Regions from separate parts of the Streptomyces roseirectus genome, predicted to be linked through region 1. Evidence: riboswitches for the same ligand, from Rfam matches in the RefSeq annotation. Region 1 holds a riboswitch; each other region holds the start of a gene.
What was found. Region 1 has a riboswitch for cyclic di-AMP ahead of IAG44_RS34240 (C40 family peptidase). Riboswitches for the same ligand answer to the same signal wherever they lie in the genome.
Positions count from the first base shown of each region.

Region 2: another riboswitch for cyclic di-AMP. It lies ahead of IAG44_RS06150 (LysM peptidoglycan-binding domain-containing M23 family metallopeptidase); the one in region 1 lies ahead of IAG44_RS34240 (C40 family peptidase).
Region 3: another riboswitch for cyclic di-AMP. It lies ahead of IAG44_RS15425 (C40 family peptidase); the one in region 1 lies ahead of IAG44_RS34240 (C40 family peptidase).
Region 4: another riboswitch for cyclic di-AMP. It lies ahead of IAG44_RS09995 (M23 family metallopeptidase); the one in region 1 lies ahead of IAG44_RS34240 (C40 family peptidase).

Region 1 is NZ_CP060828.1:7,920,022-7,925,280, forward strand. It holds gene bioB (biotin synthase BioB) at 1-361, opposite strand, end outside; gene IAG44_RS34220 (8-amino-7-oxononanoate synthase) at 525-1,652, shown strand; gene IAG44_RS34225 (DUF397 domain-containing protein) at 1,682-1,888, opposite strand; gene IAG44_RS34230 (helix-turn-helix domain-containing protein) at 1,901-2,761, opposite strand; gene IAG44_RS34235 (ATP-binding protein) at 2,985-3,422, shown strand; gene IAG44_RS34240 (C40 family peptidase) at 3,424-3,897, opposite strand; cyclic di-AMP (ydaO/yuaA leader) riboswitch at 3,901-4,091, opposite strand; gene IAG44_RS34245 (hypothetical protein) at 4,607-4,909, opposite strand; gene IAG44_RS34250 (ATP-dependent Clp protease proteolytic subunit) at 4,917-5,259, opposite strand, start outside.
Region 2 is NZ_CP060828.1:1,514,294-1,519,552, forward strand. It holds gene IAG44_RS06140 (GDSL-type esterase/lipase family protein) at 1-552, opposite strand, end outside; gene IAG44_RS06145 (exo-rhamnogalacturonan lyase family protein) at 585-1,427, opposite strand; gene IAG44_RS06150 (LysM peptidoglycan-binding domain-containing M23 family metallopeptidase) at 1,672-2,736, opposite strand; cyclic di-AMP (ydaO/yuaA leader) riboswitch at 2,739-2,909, opposite strand; gene IAG44_RS06155 (alpha-galactosidase) at 3,204-5,259, opposite strand, start outside.
Region 3 is NZ_CP060828.1:3,714,956-3,720,214, forward strand. It holds gene IAG44_RS15415 (M23 family metallopeptidase) at 1-314, shown strand, start outside; gene pcrA (DNA helicase PcrA) at 414-2,894, opposite strand; cyclic di-AMP (ydaO/yuaA leader) riboswitch at 3,156-3,303, shown strand; gene IAG44_RS15425 (C40 family peptidase) at 3,312-4,382, shown strand; gene IAG44_RS15430 (hypothetical protein) at 4,429-4,782, opposite strand; gene IAG44_RS15435 (C40 family peptidase) at 5,192-5,259, shown strand, end outside.
Region 4 is NZ_CP060828.1:2,448,578-2,453,836, forward strand. It holds gene IAG44_RS09980 (bifunctional acetate--CoA ligase family protein/GNAT family N-acetyltransferase) at 1-1,304, opposite strand, end outside; gene IAG44_RS09985 (HPr family phosphocarrier protein) at 1,492-1,773, shown strand; gene IAG44_RS09990 (GntR family transcriptional regulator) at 1,988-2,671, opposite strand; gene IAG44_RS09995 (M23 family metallopeptidase) at 2,865-3,617, opposite strand; cyclic di-AMP (ydaO/yuaA leader) riboswitch at 3,632-3,778, opposite strand; gene IAG44_RS10000 (M16 family metallopeptidase) at 4,121-5,259, opposite strand, start outside.

The sequences.
Region 1 (5,259 bases):
CACGGTCCGTCGGGCCGCGCCCGGACGCCACCAGACAGACCCGCTTCGCGCCCCCGGCGACCCCGGCGGCGGCCGTGCGGGACGCCTCGTCCGGCTTGATCCAGGTGTACTTGAGGATCCCGGTCGTCGAACCGAGGCGCTGGGAGCAGTACGAGCAGTCCTCCGGGCACAGGCCCGACTTGAGGTTGATCAGGTAGTTCAGCTTCACCCGGCGCCCGAACCAGTGCCGGCGCACCTTCCCGGCCGCGGCCACCACGTCCAGCACGTCGTCGTCGGAGGTGCGCAGCACGGCCAGCGCTTCCTCGCGGGTCGGCGACTCGCGCCGAAGTCCCTTGTCCACCAGCGTCGTCAGCAGGTCCATGAGAGCCGATCCTGCCCTGCCGGGCCGCCTGGGGCCAAGGTGGAGACCGCACAACAGACCCCGCGTGACGTGTGGGTATTGCCACACAGTGGGCGGCTTGTCGGGCCGCTAGTGTCTGTCCGCTACCTACAAACCCCGGCTATCCACACACCCCGGAGGGGCCATGGCGTTCGGCTGGATCGACGACCACGCGGACCGGCGCCGCCGCGCCGGACTCGTCCGCACCCTGCGTCCGCGCCCCGCCGCGAGCCCCCTGCTCGACCTCGCGAGCAACGACTACCTGGGCCTCGCCCGCCACCCCGAGGTCACCGGGGCCGCAGCCGAGGCCGCCCGGACGTGGGGCGGCGGCGCCACCGGCTCGCGGCTGGTCACCGGCACGACCGAGCTGCACGCCGAACTGGAGCGCGAACTCGCCGAGTTCTGCGGCGCCGAGGCCGCGCTGGTGTTCTCCTCCGGGTACGCGGCGAACCTCGCGGCGGTGACCGCGCTCGCCCCCGAGGGGACGCTCGTCCTGTCCGACGCCGGCAACCACGCCTCCCTCATCGACGGCTGCCGCCTCGCCCGGGGCGCCGTCCAGGTCGTCGGCCACGCCGACCCCGACGCCGTCCGCAAGACCCTGCGCGCCCACGACGGCGACGCGCTCGTCGTCTCCGACACCGTCTTCTCCGTCGACGGCGACGCCGCGCCCCTGGACCGACTCGCGTACGCCTGCCGGGAGACGGGCGCCGGGCTCGTCGTGGACGACGCGCACGGGCTCGGGGTGCTCGGCGACGGCGGCCGGGGCGCCCCGCACGCGGCGGGGCTCGCGGGCGCGGACGACGTCGTCGTCACCGTCACCCTGTCGAAGTCGCTGGGCAGCCAGGGCGGCGCGGTGCTGGGGCCCGCGAAGGTGATCGACCATCTCGTCAACGCGGCGCGGACGTTCATCTTCGACACCGGGCTCGCCCCCGCGGCGGCCGGTGCCGCCCTCGCGGCGCTGCGGCTGCTGCGCGCCGAGCCCGGACGGGCGGCGCGCGCCCGCGCGGTGGCGGGCGACCTGCACGCACGCCTGACGGCCGCGGGTCTGGACGCGGTACGTCCGGACGCCGCGGTCGTCTCCGTGCGCGCGCCCTCTCCCGGGTCGGCGGTCCGCTGGGCCGCCGACTGCCGGGAGGCGGGTCTCTTCGTGGGGTGTTTCCGGCCCCCGTCCGTGCCCGACGGTGTGTCACGGCTGCGGCTGACCGCCCGCGCGGACCTCTCCGGGGAAGAGGTGGCCCGCGCGGTGCGGGTGATCGACGCGACACGGCCATGAGTCGGCGGGCACGACCGTGAACGGTGCGATCAGAGTGCCGAGGTGAACACCGACCAGCTCCCCGGGGTGAAGAGCAGCGCGGGTCCGGTGGGGGACTTGGAGTCGCGGACCGCGAGGAGACCCGTGGACGGGGCCGTTTCCACGCAGTTGTTGGCTCCGGTGCTGTAGCTGCTGCGCAGCCAGTGAGCGACCTGCAACGAGCTTGCGGAAGGTACGTTCCGAGGCAGTGCTGTCATGGGGGTGCCTCCTTACGCGCCGTCACCTATCCCGGCGATGTAATCCAACGAGTCCTCGGGTGAAAGGGCGTGGATCTGAAGGTTGGTGAAAGCCTCCGAGTAGGCCCGGAGGTCTTCTTTCCCCTCAAGGTGATGACTACTCGTCAAGTGGTCGAGAACGACCACATCCAGATCAGAAACGCTCGAAAACGAGAAGACAACGAAAGGCCCGGTGACGCCGATATGCGCCCCCGCGGTGAACGGCAGTACCTGCAGCCGCACTTGGGGAAGTCGCGCGTCCTCCAGAAGCCGTTCCAACTGCGCCGCCATCACCTCGGGACCGCCCACCTGACGGCGCAGCACCGCCTCGTCGAGGACGGCGCTCAGCAGCAGCGGCGGGTCCCCGCGCAGCACGTCCTGCCGGGCCAGACGCACCTCCACCAGCGCGTCCAGCTGCTCCTCGTCCACACCCTCCAGGGCCGAACGGGTCACCGCGCGGGCGTACTCGGGGGTCTGCAGGAGCCCCGGGACCACGGTCGTCTCCAGCGTGCGCATCGCGCTCGCCTGCGACTCCAGGCTGATGAAGTCCCGGTACGTGGGCGGCAGTACACCCCGGTAGGCGTGCCACCAGTGGTCCCGGCCGACGCCCTCGTCGACCCCGGCGAGCACCAGCATCAGCTCCCGCAGCCGATCGTCACGCACCCCGTAGGCGTCCAGCAGCAGCGCCACATCGGCCGGTTTCGCACTGCTGGTGCCCGTCTCGATCCGGCTCACCTTCGACTGGTGCCAGCCCACCAGGCGGGCCGCCTCGCCGCTCGTCAGCCGGGCCCGGTTGCGTAACGCACGCAGTTCCGCGCCCAGTTTGCGGCGCCGTACCGCGGGGCCGTGTTGCATGGCCTTCTCCTCACTCCCCATTACTCCCAAAGCGTCGCTCAAATCCGCTCTGCCGTGGCAGAGTTCACCGCTTCGAGCGACAGATATATGCACATCCTGGTGGATCGCCGCACAGGACGCCCGGGAAATGGCAGTCTGACGGTGAAGCACCAGTCCGGGACCGTACTCGAACCATCCGCTCCGTGTCGGACAGTCGGTCCCGTGGGAAAGGGACGACGTCGCCATGGCAGACCACCTGGAAGCATCCGTCACCCTGCCGAGCGACCCCGTCTCGGTCGCCGCGGCCCGCACCTTCACCGCGGGCACGCTCGCGGAGTGGGGCCTGCCGCCCGGCGCGGACCTCGCCGAGACCATCCGCCTGATCGTCTCCGAACTCGCCACCAACGCCGTCCAGCACACGCTCGGCCAGTCCCCGACCTTCACCGTCGACCTCGTCCTCGACCGGGACGAGCAGGTCAGCGTCGGCGTCACCGACAGCCATCCCCGGTTCCCCAAACGCCTCCCGGCCGCTGTCCAGCAGGACAACGGCCGGGGGATGGTGATCATCCGCTCACTGGCGGCGGAGTGCGGCGGGCGGCTCACGGTCCGGCCCACGTCGGAGGGCGGCAAGACGGTCGCCTGCGCGCTCCCCTGGCCGGTGCCGGCCCGGCAGGACTCCTGACCTACTTCACGCGGCCGTACCAGACGCTCTTGGTCCAGATCTTCTGCAGCCGTACGACGTCACCGGTCTTCGGCGAGTGCCACAGCTTGTTCGCGCCCGCGTATATGCCCACGTGGTAGACGTTCGAGCCCGAGTGGAAGAAGACCAGGTCCCCCTTCTGCCGCTTCGACGCGGAGATGTGCTTGGTCCTGTTGTACTGCTGGGACGCCGTGCGCGGCAGGGACTTGCCCGCCTTCTTGAACGCGTACTGCGTGAGCCCCGAGCAGTCGAACCGCTTCGGTCCGGCGGCGCCGTACTTGTACGGGGCGCCCTTCTTGGACGCCGCGACCTGGAGCGCCTTCGTCGAGGCGGTGGCCGCCTCGGCTCCGGAGGCGACACCCGGTACGACCACCGAGCCGCCCACGGCGGCCAGTGCGAAGGCCGAGACCGTACCGGCTCGGACCATCATCGACGGGACACGATTGAGCGCAGTCATGCGCAACCCTTCGTCAACCGCCTGTGAAGGATGACCTGTCGGATTCGGGCTGGCGAAGTTGGCCCGGCCGTGTCACCACGGCTTCACCCCAAGGGCTGCTCGGTGCGGCCATGGCGTGACCGTTCCGGCGACCCGTACTGCCTGGGTCCTCCACTCCTGCCGATGCACTCCTGTCGACTCGGTCATCCGGGCGGCGGCAGGACTCGGCGTCCACCCGGACCGCCCCGCCTCTGGTGGCGGGGGCTTGTCGTCAGACAGGGATCTTGACTCACTCGTGACCGGAATACCCAACGAATCCGAGGATTTGTGGCCTTACTCACGACTGGGCCATTCGGGTGAACAGTTCACACGGGGGCAACGTGTCCGTCACTCGACCAGCCCTCGAACAGGGCGGAAATGCCCCGGTCCGCACCCCGTATCCGCAGGTTGCGCAACCGCTGAGGGCCGCCCGGGGGAAACCTCGTTACGCCGAACGGGGGTCTTGGCCACGCCACTTCCGACACCCCTCGCCCCGTCGGCGGGCGCTGCGTCATCACGCACCCCGCGACGGGGCCGTACGTCCTTCGGCGGGAGCGCGGGGGCAGGCACACGCGCGTGGCGCGAGGGGGGCGGCACGCGTGCGTGCTTCTGTGCTTCGTGCGTCCTCCGGTGCGCCTCCCGGTGTCCCCCCTCTGATGTTTCGGGCGCTTTCGGGTGGTTCAGGGCGCTTTCAGGTGCCGGGAGGCGGCAGGTTCACCCGGGCCGTGCGGCGCTCGCCGTCCAGGACGCGCAGGGCGCGGGCCAGGGTCGGGGCGTGCAGTTCGTGTTCGCCGCGCTGGTGCATCAGCGTCAGGGCGTCACGCAGCGCCGCCGCCTTCGTCACCAGGGCCTGGGCCGCCCTCAGGCCCCGGTAGGTGTCGCCGTCCCGGCTCGGGTTGATGCGGCCCACCAGGTCGACGACCTCCAGGTAGTGGTCGACGAGGTCGGCCTCCGCGCGGGTCAGCGCCGGCAGCGGCGGGAGTTCCGGCAGCATCCGCCCCCTACCTCCCGCTCGACCTGCGGCTCGGCACGACCCGGTCGACCAGGCCGTACTCCACGGCCGCCGGGGCGTCCAGCACCATGTCCCGCTCGATGTCCTCGGTCACCCGCTCGGGGGCGCGGCCCGTGTGGCGGACGAGCATCTCCTCCAGGAGCGCGCGGGTACGGGTCAACTCCTCGGCCTGGATGGCGAGATCGCTGGCCTGGCCCTGGATCTGACCGGCCTCCGGCTGGCCGATCACCACACGCGCGCCCGGCAGGATCAGCCGCTTGCCCGGGGTGCCGGCGGCCAGCAGGATCGCCGCGGACGAGCCCGCCTGGCCCAGGCAGATCGTCTCCACGTCG
Region 2 (5,259 bases), 6.4 Mb from region 1:
CGTGGCGTCGGCGCAGTCGGAGGTGGAGTTGTCGCCGCACAGGGCGTTGACGCCTTGGGTGATGGAGTCGCCGTAGAAGACGAACCGCCGCTCGGGCAACGGCCGTTGAGGGACGATCCGCCCCTTGAGCCCCGTCAGCGTCACCCCCGTCGCCAGCGGCGGCACCCAGCGGTTCGCCCGCGAGAACACGTCCTTCACCGACAGCTCGACGGTGTGCGGACCGTGCCCGCGCGCGGTGATCGCAAGGTCCGTCCGGTCGATCGCGTGCCGCTGCCGGGGCCCGCCGTCGACGGAGACGTACACCTGCGCGGGAACGGTGACCGAGCCGACGTCGAAGAGGGCGTGCACGGTGGTCCCGGTGAAGCGGAACCGCAGCCGGGAACCGGAGTTGACGGTCACGGCGGCCTCGCCGTCACGGCTCCAGTGCCCCTCGAAGGCGAGGCGCCGGTCGTCGGGGCGGACCGTTCCGGCGGCGGAGGTCCCGTACCCGAGAGCCGGGGTGGGCGCGAGGATCAGCAGGCTGCCACAGGCCGCGAGCAGAAGCCGTCTCACACCGGAATTCATGCCGGAGTTCTTGCCTGATTTCACGTCGGTATCCGATCGCCGAGGAGTTGGTGGAGATCCAGGGGATCTCCCTTACCGTGCGCAGGACTTGGGGCGGGGAAACCGTGACTCGGGAGCAGTCGCCGGAGGGGAAGTAGGTGTCGTTGCCGGTGAAGAAATCCTTCGCGGTGATGCGACACGTTGACGGCGGTGCTCGACGTGACCGCGAACTTCCCGGTGTCCGCGTCGAGCAGACCGGTTCCGGTGAAGAAGCCGTGAGGCTGGGCGGCGATCGTCCGCAGGGAGTTGACCAGTTTCGCGCGCGCCTGTTCCGCCTTGGGGGCGTGCCGGTCACCGGGGAGGTAGCCGTCGGTGCGGACCTTGCGCTGCGGGTCGACGGCGAGGAACGTCCGTTCCACGTCGGCGAGTTCGCGCAGCAGGTCACCGGTGCGCTCGTCGCCGGTGAGGTAGTGGAAGAAGCGCCGGTTGGCGGTGGCCGAGATGCGGACCTGTTTGGCGCTGTCCGCGTAGTGCCGGGTACCGAGCAGGTAGCGGTCGGCCTTCGGGGCGTCCGGGGCGATCGCGTGGGCCGTCCGCTTCACCGAGCCGTCGGGCCGGTAGGCGGTGGGCCAGGTCCGGACGGGGACGTCGGTGCCGTCGACGGTGGTCAGTCCGAGCGGCTGCTCCGGGTGGCGGGTGCCGCGCGCCCACGGCACGCCCCAGGTGGCGCCCGCGTGGGCGTCGGGGGCGCCTTCCAGCCAGCGCAGTTCGGTGCGGGCGCCGGAGGTCGCGGCGGCCGGGCGGGACCGGGCCCAGGAGACCGAGGTGGCGGCGGCCGCGACGGCGGCGCCCTTGATGACGGTGCGTCGGTGGGCGCCGGACACGGGACCTCCAGGGAAGGAGCTTGCGGGAGGGGGCGGAGATCACTGTCTCCCCGCCCTCTTCCGGCTGTCGACGCTTCCGGCCCTCCTGCCACACGACCGCAATGAAACGATCATGAACGCGCAGAATCCGACATCCGCGCGCCCCCTGAAGGCACCCGGAACGCCCCGAAGGCCGGACCCGGGGATCGGGGTCCGGCCTTCGGAGGCGTGTCAGATGAGGCGGAGTCTCAGGTGAGGCGAGGTGTCAGACGGAGACGCCGTGCGAGCGGAGGAACGCCAGCGGGTCGATGTCCGAGCCGTAGTTCGCGGTGGTCCGCATCTCGAAGTGCAGGTGCGGCCCGGTCACGTTGCCCGTGGAGCCCGAGTAGCCGATCACCTCGCCCGCGCTGACGGTCTCGCCGACCGAGACGGTGATCGACGACATGTGCGCGTACTGCGCGTAGTAGCCGTCCGCGAGCCGGATGACGACCTGGTTGCCGTACGCCCCGGCCCAGCCGGCCGAGACGACCGTCCCGGCGCCGACGGCCCGCAGGGCGGTGCCGGTCGGCACGACGAAGTCGACGCCCGTGTGATAGCCGCTGGACCACATGCTGCCCGAGACGCGGTACCCGGTCCCGACGACCGCGCCCTTGACCGGCAGCGCGAACCCGGAGGACGACACACTCCCACCGGACCCCTTCGAGGAGCCGCCCGAGGAGGAGCTGCCGGACGAAGAGCCGCGGGAAGAGGACCGCGTCGACGCCTGCGAGTCCCGCGAGCTGTCCGACTTCTGGGACGACCGCTGCGAGGACTGCGACCCCGAAGAGCCCGACGACCCGGATGAGCCGGACGAGGACTGCGAACCGCTCTCCGTGCTCCCGGAGCCGCCACGCGCCGCCTTCGCGCCGAGCGACAGCCGCAGCCCGGGATGGATCAGCGACGGGTCGGAGCCGACGGCCTCCCGGTTGTCCTCGTAGAGCCGCTGCCAGCCCCCTCGGACGTTCTGCTCCTGGGCGATCTTCGACAGGTAGTCGCCGGACCGGACGGTGTAGACGGACGTCTTGCGGGTGCCCGACGGAGTCGACGTCGCGGACGCCGCACTGGCCGGCGTAGCGGTCCGCGCGGCCGGCACGCTCCGGGCGGCCTGGTCGCCGACGGACGCGACCGACGCGGCGGCCGCGGAGGTGTTCGCGGAGGACGCCGTCTGCGCGTGCGCCCCGGTGGCCCCGATGAGCGGTATCGCGAGCGCCGCGCCACCGGTTCCGGCGGCGGCCAGCGAACGGGAGAAACGGGGCGGCTTAGGGCGGCGGTGCTTACCCCTGGCGGACATGGAATTCCTCTCCTGCGCCTGCGAGGTGAGCTGTCGGGTGCGAGCAGGAGATGCCCGGCCGCAGCGAGGTGCGGCTTTACCCCTAGCCTCTTCCGGAGACCGGAACAGGCGGTGATTCCTGTGGGTCCCCCGCTCCTGCCGTTTCCTGTGGTCGGGTGCGGCCCCGGGCGGTGGCAGGATTCGGCGTCCGCCCGGATTGCTGGTGAACGTAGGCGACGCGGACACGCGATCACAAGCAGAATCCGCCTGTGAATTCTCCGCGCGTTGACGCGCCGTGGGCTTTCCCGGTCACCCCGCGTGCGGACACAACCGGCCCGCATGCCCAATCTCCCTTGAAAAGCGCCCCTATTACGTGAACATGACGCGTGACCCAGGGCCAGGAATATGACCCTGGTCACACGTCCGATGTAGGGCTTTCCTTATCCCGGAGCGAGCCGGAATGAAATCTGCGAATACGGACAGAAAGCTCAGATGCGGCGCAGTCGGAATACTCCCGCGTCCAGGTCACCACTCAGTCCGGTCCGCAATCCGTGATGCAGCAGCACCGCACCCCGATGAATTTCGCCCGTTTCGAGGCATTCGTACGACGCCGTCGCGTCGAGCCCCCGCAGCCGCACCGCCGGCACCGGCTCCCCGTAGTGCTGCGCCTGGAGCCAGGCGAGGACGACCGTCTCGTCCCCGCGCACGTACTGCACGGCGCTCAGCCCGCCCTGCGGCGCCCTGAGCCGGTACAGGTCGCCCTGCTGGACGACGGGCCGGATCTCCTTGTAGAGCTCCACCCACTCGCGCGCCTCGGCGAGTTCCGCGTCGGTCCACTCGGAGAGGTCGCCGCCGACGCCGAGCACCCCGGCGAAGGAGCTGACGAACCGGAACTTCAGCGAGCTGACCCGGTTGTTCAGCTGGGTGTTGGGGCTGTCGGTGACCCAGGCGGCCATCACGCGCGCGGGATGGATCTGGCTGAAGCCGTGCTGGATGGCGAGCCGGTCCAGCGGGTCGGTGTTGTCGGAGGTCCACACCTGGTCCGTGCGGCTGAGGATGCCGAGGTCGATCCGGCCGCCGCCGCCCGAGCAGGACTCGAAGGCGACGCCGGGGTGCGCCGCGCGCAGCCGGTCGAGCAGGGCGTACAGCGCGCGCACGTGGTCGACCCACAGGCGCTGCGGGTAGGGGTCGCCGGGCCAGCCCGCGTCGGTGAAGCAGCGGTTGAAGTCCCACTTCACGTAGTCGATCGGGGCGCTGGACAGCAGGCCGTCCAACTGCTCCCACAGGTACTCCTGGACGTCCTCGCGCGCGAGGTTGAGCATCAGCTGGTTGCGGGACTCCGTGCGCGTGCGGCCCTCCTGGAACTGCACCCAGTCGGGGTGGGCGCGGTAGAGGTCGCTGTCCGGGTTGACCATCTCGGGCTCGACCCAGATGCCGAACTGCATGCCGAGGCCGTGCACCTGGTCCGCGAGGGGCTTGAGGCCCTGCGGGAAGCGGTCGGGGTTGGGCGCCCAGTCACCGAGGCCCGCACGGTCGCTGGTGCGCGCGCCGAACCAGCCGTCGTCGACGACGAACAGCTCGACGCCGATGTCGGCCGCCTTGCGCGCGAGGACGAGCTGCTGCTCCTCGGAGATGTCGAAGTTGGTCGCCTCCCAGGAGTTGAACAGCACCGGGCGGTCCTGCCCGGCGTCCGGGATCACGTGCTCGCGCTGGTAGGCGTGCCAGGCGCGGCTGGCGCCGCCGAAGCCGCCGGCGGACCACAGGGCCGCGAAGACGGGCGTCGTGAAGGAGTCGCCGTCGGCGAGGAGCAGGAGGCCCGACTCGTCGTGTCCGGCGCCGCCGGTGATCTGCACGCGCGCGTCGGGAAGCTGGGCGACGGCGATCCGCCAGGAGCCGGACCAGCCGAGGGCGGCGGTGAAGACCTCGCCGGTCTCCTCGGTCGCGTCGGTGTCGAGGGCGACCCAGGGCAGGTGCGGGTGCCCGGTGTGGCCGCGCCGGCTGCCGATGACCTTCTCGCCGTAGGTCAGGCGCGTCTGCGTGAGGCGGGACTCCGCCGCCCAGCGGCCGTGCAGCTGGGACAGGCGCCAGCCCTCGCGGTGCGGGAGCGTCCAGGTCGCGGAGTCGGCGCGCAGCAGCTCCAGAGGCTCGGCGCCGTCGTTGCCGAGGACCGCCCAGCGCTCGACGACGTCCCCGCGCATGCGGTAGTGCAGGGCGACGGTCAGTCCGCCGTCGCGGAACGTGATCCGCAGTTCGTCACCCTGCGCGTCGTACGACTCGAAAGCCCACTCGGTGCCCCGGCGCGCGGGCGTGCGCACGGAGAGCGCGGGGCGCGTGAAGCGGGGGCCGCCCTCGACCGGGTACTCCTCGCGCCCGTCCAGCGGGGACTCGAACGACGAGCAGTGCGGGAGCGGGATCGCGGCCAGGGCCTCGGCGTCGGCCAGGGCGATCACCGGTCCCCAGTGCAGGTGCAGCAGTTCGCCGCGCTCGGTGAGGTGGAGGGCGTAACTGCTCGTGGGGCCCGACAGGACCCACGTACGCCCGTTC
Region 3 (5,259 bases), 4.2 Mb from region 1:
GCATCGACTTCCCCGTCGCCTACGGCACCACCGTGATGGCCATGACCGACGGCGTCGTCCGCACGCAGTGGAACAGCGCGTACGGCAACATGATGATCGTGACGGCGAAGGACGGCACGGAGACCTGGTACTGCCACCTCTCCAGCTACCGCGTCGCCTCGGGCACGAAGGTCAAGGCCGGCGATCCGATCGCGTACTCCGGCAACTCCGGCAACTCCACGGGGCCGCACCTGCACGCGGAGGTCCGGCCCAACGGCGGTTCGTCGATCGACCCTCTGGCATGGCTGCGCAGCCACGGCCTCGACCCGACGTAGACGGCGTCAACTCCTGGCGTCGACTTCCCCGGCGTCGATTTCCGCAGAGCGGGCCCCTGTCGAGAAACAGGGGCCCGTTCTCGTCGGAGCCCGCTCGGCTCAGAGCTTCTCGACCGGCGCGTACCGCAGCAGCAGCCGCTTCGGCTTCCCCTCGCCGAAGTCGATCGTCGCCTCGGCCTTGGCCCCCGCGCCGCCCACGGCGACGACGGTGCCGAGCCCGAACTGGTCGTGCGTCACCCGGTCCCCGACGGCCAGCGCGATCGCCGGCTTCTCCTGCGCGCCCCGCCGCGTGGCGAACCCGGAGGCGCCCTTCGCGGAGGACCGGGACGTCGAGAACGAGGACGTCACGCTCGGCGGCGGCGCGGCGGGCGCGCCCGTGCGCTTCCAGTCGACATGGGTCCCCGGGATCTCCTCCAGGAATCGGGAGGGCGGGTTGTACGAGGGCTGGCCCCAGGCGCTGCGCAGGGTGGAGCGGGTGAGGTAGAGGCGTTCGCGGGCGCGGGTGATGCCGACGTAGGCGAGGCGGCGTTCCTCCTCCAGTTCCTTGACCTGGCCGAGGGCGCGCATGTGCGGGAAGACGCCGTCCTCCATGCCGGTGAGGAAGACGACGGGGAACTCCAGGCCCTTGGCGGTGTGGAGGGTCATCAGGGTGATGACGCCCGAGCCGTCCTCGTCCTCGTCGGGGATCTGGTCGGAGTCGGCGACCAGGGCGACGCGTTCCAGGAAGTCGGCGAGGCCGCGCGGCTGTTCCGCCTCGCCGGACTCGCCGGTCTCCTGCTCGAACTCCAGGGCCACGGAGGCGAGTTCCTGAAGGTTCTCGATGCGGGTCTCGTCCTGGGGGTCGGTGGAGTTCTGCAACTCGGCGAGGTAGCCGGTGCGTTCGAGTATGGCTTCGAGGACGGTGGCGGGGCCCGCGCCGGACTCGACGATCGTCCGGAGGTCGTCCATCAGCTCGTTGAACCGCTTGACGGCGTTGGCGGAGCGGGCGGCCATGCCGTACGCCTCGTCGACGCGCCTGAGGGCCTGCGGGAAGCTGATCTTCTCGCGCTGCGAGAGGGCGTCGATCATCGCCTCGGCGCGCTCGCCGATGCCCCGCTTGGGGACGTTGAGGATGCGGCGCAGGGGGACCGAGTCCTCGGGGTTGGCGAGGACGCGGAGGTAGGCCAGGACGTCCCTGACCTCCTTGCGCTCGTAGAAGCGGACGCCGCCGACGACCTTGTAGGGCAGGCCGACGCGGATGAAGACCTCTTCGAAGACACGGGACTGGGCGTTGGTGCGGTAGAAGACCGCGACGTCGCCCGCCTTGGCGTCGCCCGCGTCGGTGAGGCGGTCTATCTCGTCGGCGACGAACTGGGCCTCGTCGTGCTCGGTGTCGGCGACGTAGCCGGTGATGCGGGCGCCCGCGCCGGCGTTGGTCCACAGGTTCTTGGGTCTGCGGGACTCGTTGCGCTCGATGACCGCGTTGGCCGCGGAGAGGATCGTCTGCGTGGAGCGGTAGTTCTGCTCCAGCAGGATCGTCGTCGCGTTCGGGTAGTCCTCCTCGAACTGGAGGATGTTGCGGATCGTCGCGCCCCGGAAGGCGTAGATGGACTGGTCGGCGTCGCCCACGACGCAGAGTTCGGCGGGCGGGAGGTCGTGCTCGGCGGGCGGTGTGTCCTCGGAACGACCAGTGCCGCCGACGAGTTCCCGGACGAGGGCGTACTGGGCGTGGTTGGTGTCCTGGTACTCGTCGACCATCACGTGGCGGAAGCGGCGGCGGTAGTGCTCGGCGACGTCCGGGAAGGCGCGCAGGAGGTTGACCGTCGTCATGATGAGGTCGTCGAAGTCGAGGGCGTTGGCCTCGCGCAGGCGCGACTGGTAGAGCGCGTACGCCTGGGCGAGGGTCTTCTCGAATCCGTCGGCCGCTCGGGCTGCGAAGTCCTCCTCGTCGATCAGCTCGTTCTTGAGGTTGCTGATCTTGGCGCTGAAGGACTTGGGCGGGAAGCGCTTGGGGTCGAGGTCCAGGTCGCGGCAGACGAGGGCCATCAGGCGCTTGGAGTCGGCGGCGTCGTAGATCGAGAAGGACGAGGTGAAGCCGAGCTTCTTGGACTCGCGGCGCAGGATGCGCACGCACGCGCTGTGGAACGTCATGACCCACATCGCGTTCGCGCGCGGGCCGACGAGTTGTTCGACGCGCTCCTTCATCTCGCCGGCGGCCTTGTTGGTGAAGGTGATCGCGAGGATCTGGCCCGGGTGGACGTTCCGCGCGGCGAGCAGGTACGCGATGCGGTGGGTCAGGACGCGGGTCTTGCCGGAGCCGGCGCCGGCGACGATGAGCAGGGGGGAGCCGGCGTGGACCACCGCCGCGCTCTGGTTGTCGTTCAGCCCGTGGACGAGCGCCGCAGGGTCCAGCACCGGGCGGGGCGCGCCGTCGCGGTAGTGGGCGTCCCGCTCCGGCGGCAGGTCGAACTTCCCGCCGAACAGGTCGTCCGGAATCGCCTCCGGGGTCTGCTCGTCCTCCGGCGGCGGAGGGGGTTCCTCGCCGTGCCCGCGGGGGGCTTGGAGGTCGGCCAGGAAGCTGTCGTCAAAGAGGCTGCTCATCGCTCTCCGAGTCTAGAGGCCGCCACTGACAACCGGACCGGGTCCCCGGCAATCTCCACGCTCACCTTCCGGATAGCCCCTATCACAACCCGTGATGACCTGCGGGGACTTCGACAGAGGTCACAAAAACGTATCGGGCATATCGCCCGCCAACCTTCACAGAAGCCACACGAGTTGGCTACCGTTTTGGTCAAGGCCGCCTGTCCCCCACCGGCGAACGTCGCCGGGCGCGCGGCCTCCGCCGAGTCCGGCCCGCCCCCGTGCGCGAGGCAGCCGGAGCCGGGGACCCACCGAGAGACTTGGGGTGAATCGGCCGACCTCCGCCGGGGAAGGCCGTAGGGCAACCTTCCGCAGCACCATCCCCGCCCGAACCCGACAGCTAACCCGGTAGGCGGTACAAGGAAGGAGTCGCCTCCTTTGGCGTCGCATCATCGCAAGCTCCGCTGGATGGGCATGCGCGCGTCAGGCATCAGCACCCCCGCTCTCGCCACGGCCGCCCTCACGTCCATGGCGATGCTCTCCCAGCCCGCCGCCGAGGCCGCCCCGCCCACGGACGACGGCAGACCGAGCCTGGAGGACGTCGAGCGCAAACTCGACGCCTTCTACAGCCAGACGGGGTCGAGGAAGGACATCGCCGCCAAGGAGAAGGAGACCAAGCGCGCGAAGACCTTCCTGGACGCCTCGGCCCGCTACCGCGCCCAGGAGCCGCTGCTCCCGCCGCCGCCCGCCCTGCCACCGCTTCCGGCGTTCCCGCCGTCCGTCGCGCACGACTTCGCGGCCGACGACTTCACCGCCGCCCCGCAGACCCGCGCGGGCGCGCCGAGGGGGCACGAGGACGTCCCTGAGCGTCTGGCGAGTTACACGCCGGGCATGACGTCGAGCATTCTCGAAGCCTTTCCCGAAGCCGTTCCCGATATCGTTCCCGAAGTCATCCCGGAAGCCGCTCCCGAATTCGACACCGACTTCGATTCTGCTTCCGGCACCGAATTCGAGACCGACCCCGAGAGCGACCTCAAGTACGCGAAAGCGGCCGTCCAGGGAAAGCTGAGCAAAGCCCAGGCCCTCCTGTCGTTCCACACGGCCGGACAACCGAAAGCCACGCACCGGCCGAAGGAATCCGCCCCGATATCCGCCGAGGCGGAAAGGGCCCTCGCGTTCGCCCGGGAACAGCTCGGCAAACCTGTCGTCCTCGGCGCTGCGGGCCCAGGCTCCTTCGACGGCCCGGGGCTCACCCAGACCGCCTGGAAATCCGCCGGTGTCGCCCTGCCGCGCACCACGTTCGGCCAGGTCACAGCGGGCACCCCGATCCGCCTGCCGGACGCCCGCCCCGGTGACCTGATCTTCTTCCACGACGCCATCACCCACGTCGGCATCTACATCGGCGAGGGCCGGATGATCCACGCACCGCGCCCCGGCGCGTACATCTGCGAGGAATCCATCCATTTCGCGGGCACCTCGGAAATCCACAGCGTGGTGCGCCCGGCCTGAACACGTGTCACCAGGCGCCCTTTCCCCCAGGAGGGCGTCGGTGGTATCAGGTCCAGAGCACCGCGATGAAGATGTTGACGACGGTCAGCAGACCGACGAGCCCGAAAAGGGGTTTCTCGACCTTCTCGTCGTCCCTTTTCACATACGTCAGCCCGAGAATGACGACCAGCAGCGCCAGCTTGACGCCGATCTTGACGTTGTCGACGTGCTGGTCGTCGGCCTGGTTGAGGCCGACCAGGATCACGCCGGTGACCAGCATCGTCGCGGCACCGTGCAGCATGCCGGGAACGAAGCGGGCGGTGCCCTGCCCCATCGCCTTCAGCTGGGTGAGGAACCCGCCGAGCAGCGCGGCGATCCCGATGATGTGCAGGCCGACGAAGAAATGGATGAGTACGTCCATGGGTCCGGAGCCTAATCAGCGCCCGCGCGCGTACCGGCAGCCGCCCCCGTAGCACCCGCGCCCGCGTGGCGGGCCGGAACGCCCGCTTCGGTCAACACGGCGACCCGACCCGCCCTCGAAGGCAGGACCGGTATGCACATACGGTCACCGGAAAACTCTCTGACGTCACTTCCGCACATCGCGTTACCCAAACGTCACGTCGCGGCCTAGCGTCCTGCCCCAGGTGCCCGGCTCCCCACCGCCGCCCAGGCCAGGGGCGGCAGTCGGACACCACCGCCGAGAAGGTCCGGCGGCGCCGCGCTCCCCCTGTGCGGGGCGCCGCCGGACGCGCCCGCCCCGTCCCGCTCTCCCCACTCCGACGGGCCCCGGCGCGCAGGGCGGTCATACGGAAAGGACGTGCAGGTCCAACGTGGCAGCGCACCGCAAGCCCCGTCAGCGCGCGACCGTCGCGCACACCGCCCGCACCGCGGCGACCCT
Region 4 (5,259 bases), 5.5 Mb from region 1:
CGGGGGTTTCCTATGGACTCCAGGTACATGAGGACGACGTCGGTGTCCGGGTCGTCGTACCAGTACTGGAGGACGTCGTTGCCGGAGACGTCCGCGCGGTTGCCGGAGGAGACGAACGTCGACACCCCGGTGACGCCGGTGACGCCGCCGCCCCGGCGGTGCAGCCGGGAGAGCAGGGCGACGCCGATCGCGCCGGACTGGGCGAACAGCCCGATGCGGCCGGGGCGGGGCACCTCGGGCGCGAGGGAGGCGTTGAGCCGTACGCCGGGCGCGGTGTTGATGATCCCGAAGGCGTTGGGGCCGATGATGCGCATCCCGTACGCGCGTGCGAGGCGGACGAGTTCGCGCTGGCGCTCGCGCCCGTCGGGGCCGCTCTCGGCGTACCCGGCGGAGACGACGACCAGCCCCTGGACGCCGTGTTCCCCGCACTCGGCGACGACCCCGGGCACGGCGTCGGCGGGGACGGCGACGACCGCGAGGTCGACGGGGCCCGCGATGTCGCGCACGAAGCGGTGGGCCGGGACGCCGTCGAGCTCCTTGACGCCGTCCGGGAGCGCCTTGTTGACGGCGTGCAGGGTGCCCGTGAAGCCTGCCGCGCGGAGGTTGGCGAGGACCGCGCGGCCGACGCCTCCGGGGGCGCGTCCGGCGCCGACGACGGCGACGGATCCGGGGGCGAGCAGCCGGCGTACGGAGTGGGCCTCGGCGCGCTGTTCGCGGGCGCGCTGGACGGCGAGGGAGCGTTCGGTGGGTTCGAGGCCGAACTCCAGGCGGACGACGCCGTCCTCGAAGCTGCGTTTCTGGGTGTAGCCGGCGTCGGTGAAGACCTTGATCATCCGGGAGTTGGCAGGCAGGACCTCGGCGGCGAAGCGGCGGATCCCCCGCTCGCGCGCGACGGCGGCGATGTGTTCCAGGAGGGCGGAGGCGACGCCGCGGCCCTGGTGGGCGTCCTGGACGAGGAAGGCGACCTCCGCCTCGTCGGCGGGGCCGGTGGCGGGCAGGCCGTCGGGGCCGATGCGGTCATAGCGTACGGTGGCGATGAACTCGCCTCCGACGGTGGCGGCGAGTCCCACCCGGTCCACGAAGTCGTGGTGCGTGAAGCGGTGGACGTCCTTCGCGGACAGGCGCGGGTAGGGCGCGAAGAAGCGGTAGTACTTCGACTCGTCCGACACCTGCTCGTAGAAGCTGACCAGGCGCTCGGCGTCGTCGGCGGTGATGGGCCGCACGCGCGCGGTACCGCCGTCGCGCAGCACCACGTCGGCTTCCCAGTGGGCGGGGTACTCGTGCCGCTCCTGCGCGCTCTGCATGGGGCCCAGGGTACGGCTCGCGTCCGACAACGGCGCGAGGCAGTCTGGGGGACGGAAGACGGCACGAGCCGGACCGAGGCCGCGGTCCGGACAAGCCGCCTCGGAGGGGCCGTCGCGCCTGCTCCGGGGACGCTTCACGTGTGGAAAAATGGTCTAGACAACCCTGAACACCGAAGGGCAGCATCACATGGCTGAGCGCCGCGTCACCATCGGCTGGGCGGAGGGCCTTCACGCCCGCCCCGCCTCCCTCTTCGTCCGAGCCGCCACGGCCACAGGCGTCCCGGTCACAATCGCCAAGGCGGGCGGCAGCCCCGTCAACGCGGCGTCCATGCTGGCCGTCCTCGGCCTCGGCGCCCAGGGCGGCGAGGAGGTCGTGCTGACCGCCGACGCCGAGGGCGCCGACGCGGCCCTCGACCGGCTGGCCAAGCTGGTCTCCGAAGGTCTCGACGAGCTTCCCGAGACCGTCTGAACCGGCGCTCCACGCGCGCGTGAGCCGCGCCGCCCCACCGGGCGGCGCGGCTCCGCCGTTTTCCGGGAACCCGGGAATGAATTGCCCCGCGCAGGATTAGGGCCGCGTGAACACATGCGGAGGGCGTACGCCGGGGAATTCACGGCGCACCCGGGAAAAGGGCAGCGGAAATACACCTCCGCCGAATATCTCTTCTTTGTATACGGCGCCCGTGTTAATGCCGCAGGCCGGACATGTTTACGGCGTGTTGCGAAGTCCTCACACGGTCGGCGCCGGCGAAGCGCAGCCGGTGCGCGGCCGTGGAGCGCTCGGTGTGCAGCGCGGTGACCGCCCGCGCGCGCTCGGCGTCCCCGCGCGCGACGGCGTCCACGATCGCTCCGTGCTCGGTCCAGGAGTCGACAGGGCTGGCCGGCGGCTCCACGGCGTACATCCAGGCGATCTTGTGGCGCAGCTGGGTCAACGTCGAGGTCAGGGCATGGCTTCCGCACGCCTGGGCCAGCGTCTCGTGGAACCAGCCGCCCAGGGAACGTAGATCCTCGCTGTTGCCCCTCCTGGCGCGCTCCTGGCCCAGCCTGACGAGTCCGCGCAGCACCTTCAGGTGGGCCTCCGTGCGCCGCTGCGCGGCACGGGCGGCGCCCAGCGGCTCCAGCAGCAGGCGCATCTCCAGCAGGTCGGCGGCCTCCTGCTCGGTCGGCTCGGCCACGCACGCGCCCGCGTGGCGCCGTGTCACGACGAACCCCTCGGCCTCCAGCGTGCGCAGCGCCTCACGGACCGGGACGCGGCTGACGCCATACCGGCGCGCGAGAAGTTCCTCGGTGAGGCGGCTGCCACGCTCGTAGACACCCGCGACGATGTCGTCCCGGATGGCCGTGCACACCGAGTGCGCCGGAATACGCATGACCGACCTCCGCCTTAATCCCCGTGAAACGCCGCCGAACGCGCCGATCGACGTGTGTTCCGTGACTCTATTGCAATGAGCGGGAATTTCCGATGGCGAGCCGGAATCCAGGGATATTTTTTGGACAGGAGAGCGTGCGAAACGCCGAAAGCCCCGGCTGGAGGAGCCGGGGCTGGACGATCTCGCGCAGAGGTCAGACGTCGACGCCGTGCGCGCGCAGATAGGCGACCGGGTCGATGTCGGAGCCGTACTCCGCCGTCGTGCGCGCCTCGAAGTGCAGGTGCGGGCCCGTCACGTTGCCGGTCGCGCCCGAGTAGCCGATCAGTTCGCCGGGGGTGACCGTCTGGCCCACCGCCACGGAGATCGCCGACAGGTGGCCGTACTGGGTGTACGTCCCGTCGTGCATCCGGACGACGACCTGGTTGCCGTAGGCGCCGCCCCAGCCCGCCTCGACGACGGTGCCGAGGCCCACGGCGTGCACCGGGGTGCCGGTGGCGGCGTGGAAGTCGATGCCCGTGTGGCTGCCGGAGGACCACAGGGAGCCGCCGCTGCGGTAGCCGGTGGAGACGTAGGAGCCGGTGATCGGCGCGACGAACGCGTTGAGCCGGGCCCGTTCCGCCTCGCGCGCGGCGCGTGCCTCGGCCGCGCGAGCCGCCCTCGCGTCCTCGGCTGCCTGGGCGCGCAGAGCCTGCGCCTGCGCGCGTACGGCCGCCTGCTGGACGGCGTGCTGCTGCGCGTCCGCGCGGTCGGCGGCCTGCTCGGTGACGTCGAGGCGCATGGTGACCGTGTCGTCCGCGAGCGTCATGGCGTTCGCGGCCGTCGGTTCGGGGGGAGAGCCGGCCGCCAGTGCCGACGTCGTCAGCGCCGCTATGCCGGCCGCGCGGGCCGTCGTGCGCTGGATCCGGGTCGCCTTGCGGCGCTTCCCGGTGGCGCAGGTGAACGCCATGAGGTCGAGTTCGTCCTTTCCTTCCCTCTCGCCTACCGGGTTAGCTGACGGGTTCGGAGCAGGAAGGTCTCCTACGGGCGCACGCGCCCGATTCACCCCAGGGACTGTGGGTCCCCGGCTCCCCTGGCTCGCGCCGTGCGGGGACTCGGCGATCGCTGTCCGGTGCCGCGGTGTGCGGCGCACTGCCCGACGAACAGCCCGGACGACGCTAGAGGGGCACACCGCCGATTCCCAAACGCACAGCGGTTTTTGTAGCGCAGACCACAGGGCAGAGGTGCACCCTCCGGGCGAAAACGGTCATCCCCGAGGAACGTTTCCGGGCAGGGTGTCGATGTGCGAACAGGCGAACGAGGCAGGGCGGGGGGAAGGTTCGGCGCACGCGCGCGGGCCGGTACGACGGAGCCGCCGCCCGGAGATGTCTCCGGACGGCGGCCCAGGGCGCGCACGGCAGTGGTCCCACACGCGCGTGCCCGAACGGTCGCACCCGCGCGTACGCCGGCCGGCTACTCCGCCGTCACCACCTGCACCGGCCCGATCCCCAGGGCCTCGACCGGCTCGCGGATCTCCTTCGCGTCGCCGACCAGGACGGTCACCAGGCGGTCGACCGGGAAGGCGTTGACGACGGCGGCGGTGGCCTCGACGGTCCCGGTGGCGGCGAGCCTGCGGTACAGGGTCGCCTGGAAGTCGTCGGGCAGGTGCTGCTCGACCTGGTCGGCGAGGGTCCCGGCGACGGCCGCGGCGGTCTCGTACTTGAGCGGCGCCACCCCGACGAGGTTCTGGACGGCGAAGTCGCGCTCGGCGTCCGTCAGGCCCTCGGCGGCGAGCGTGCGCAGGACGGTCCACAGGTCCGCGAGGGCGGGCCCGGTGTTGGGCGTGTCCACGGAGCCGCTGATGGCGAGCATGGACGCGCCGGTGCCGTCGGGGGCGGAGCGCAGGACCTGGCCGAAGGCGCGCACGCCGTAGGTGTAGCCCTTCTCCTCGCGCAGGACGGCGTCCAGACGGGACGTCAGGGTGCCGCCGAGGCAGTACGTGCCGAGCACCTGGGCGGCCCACACGCGGTCGTGCCGGTCGGCGCCCACGCGCCCGATCAGCAGCTGCGTCTGGACGGCGCCGGGCCGGTCGACGATGACGACGCGCCCGGTGTCGTCGGCGGTGATCGGCGGGACGGGCCGGGGCTGCGCCGGGGTACCCGTCCAGGCGCCCAGGGTCTCGCCGAGCAGCGCGTCGAGGTCGACGCCGTCCAGGTCGCCGACGACGACCGCGGTGGCCGTGGCGGGGCGCACGTGCCGGTCGTAGAAGGCGCGGACGGCGGCGGCGTCGATCTTCTCGACGGTGTCCTCGGTGCCCTGGCGCGGGCGCGACATGCGCGCGGTCGCCGGGAACAGCGCCTTGGAGAGCTCCTTGGCGGCCCGCCGGGACGGGTTGGCGAGTTCGTGGGGGATCTCGTCGAGGCGGTTGCGCACCAGCCGTTCGACCTCGCCCTCGGCGAACGCGGGCGCGCGCAGGGCGTCGGCGAGCAGCCCGAGCCCCTTGGCGAGCCGGGAGGCCGGGACCTCCAGGCTGAGGCGGACGCCGGGGTGGTCGGCGTGCGCGTCGAGCGTGGCGCCCGCGCGCTCCAGCTCGGCCGCGTACTCCTCGGCGG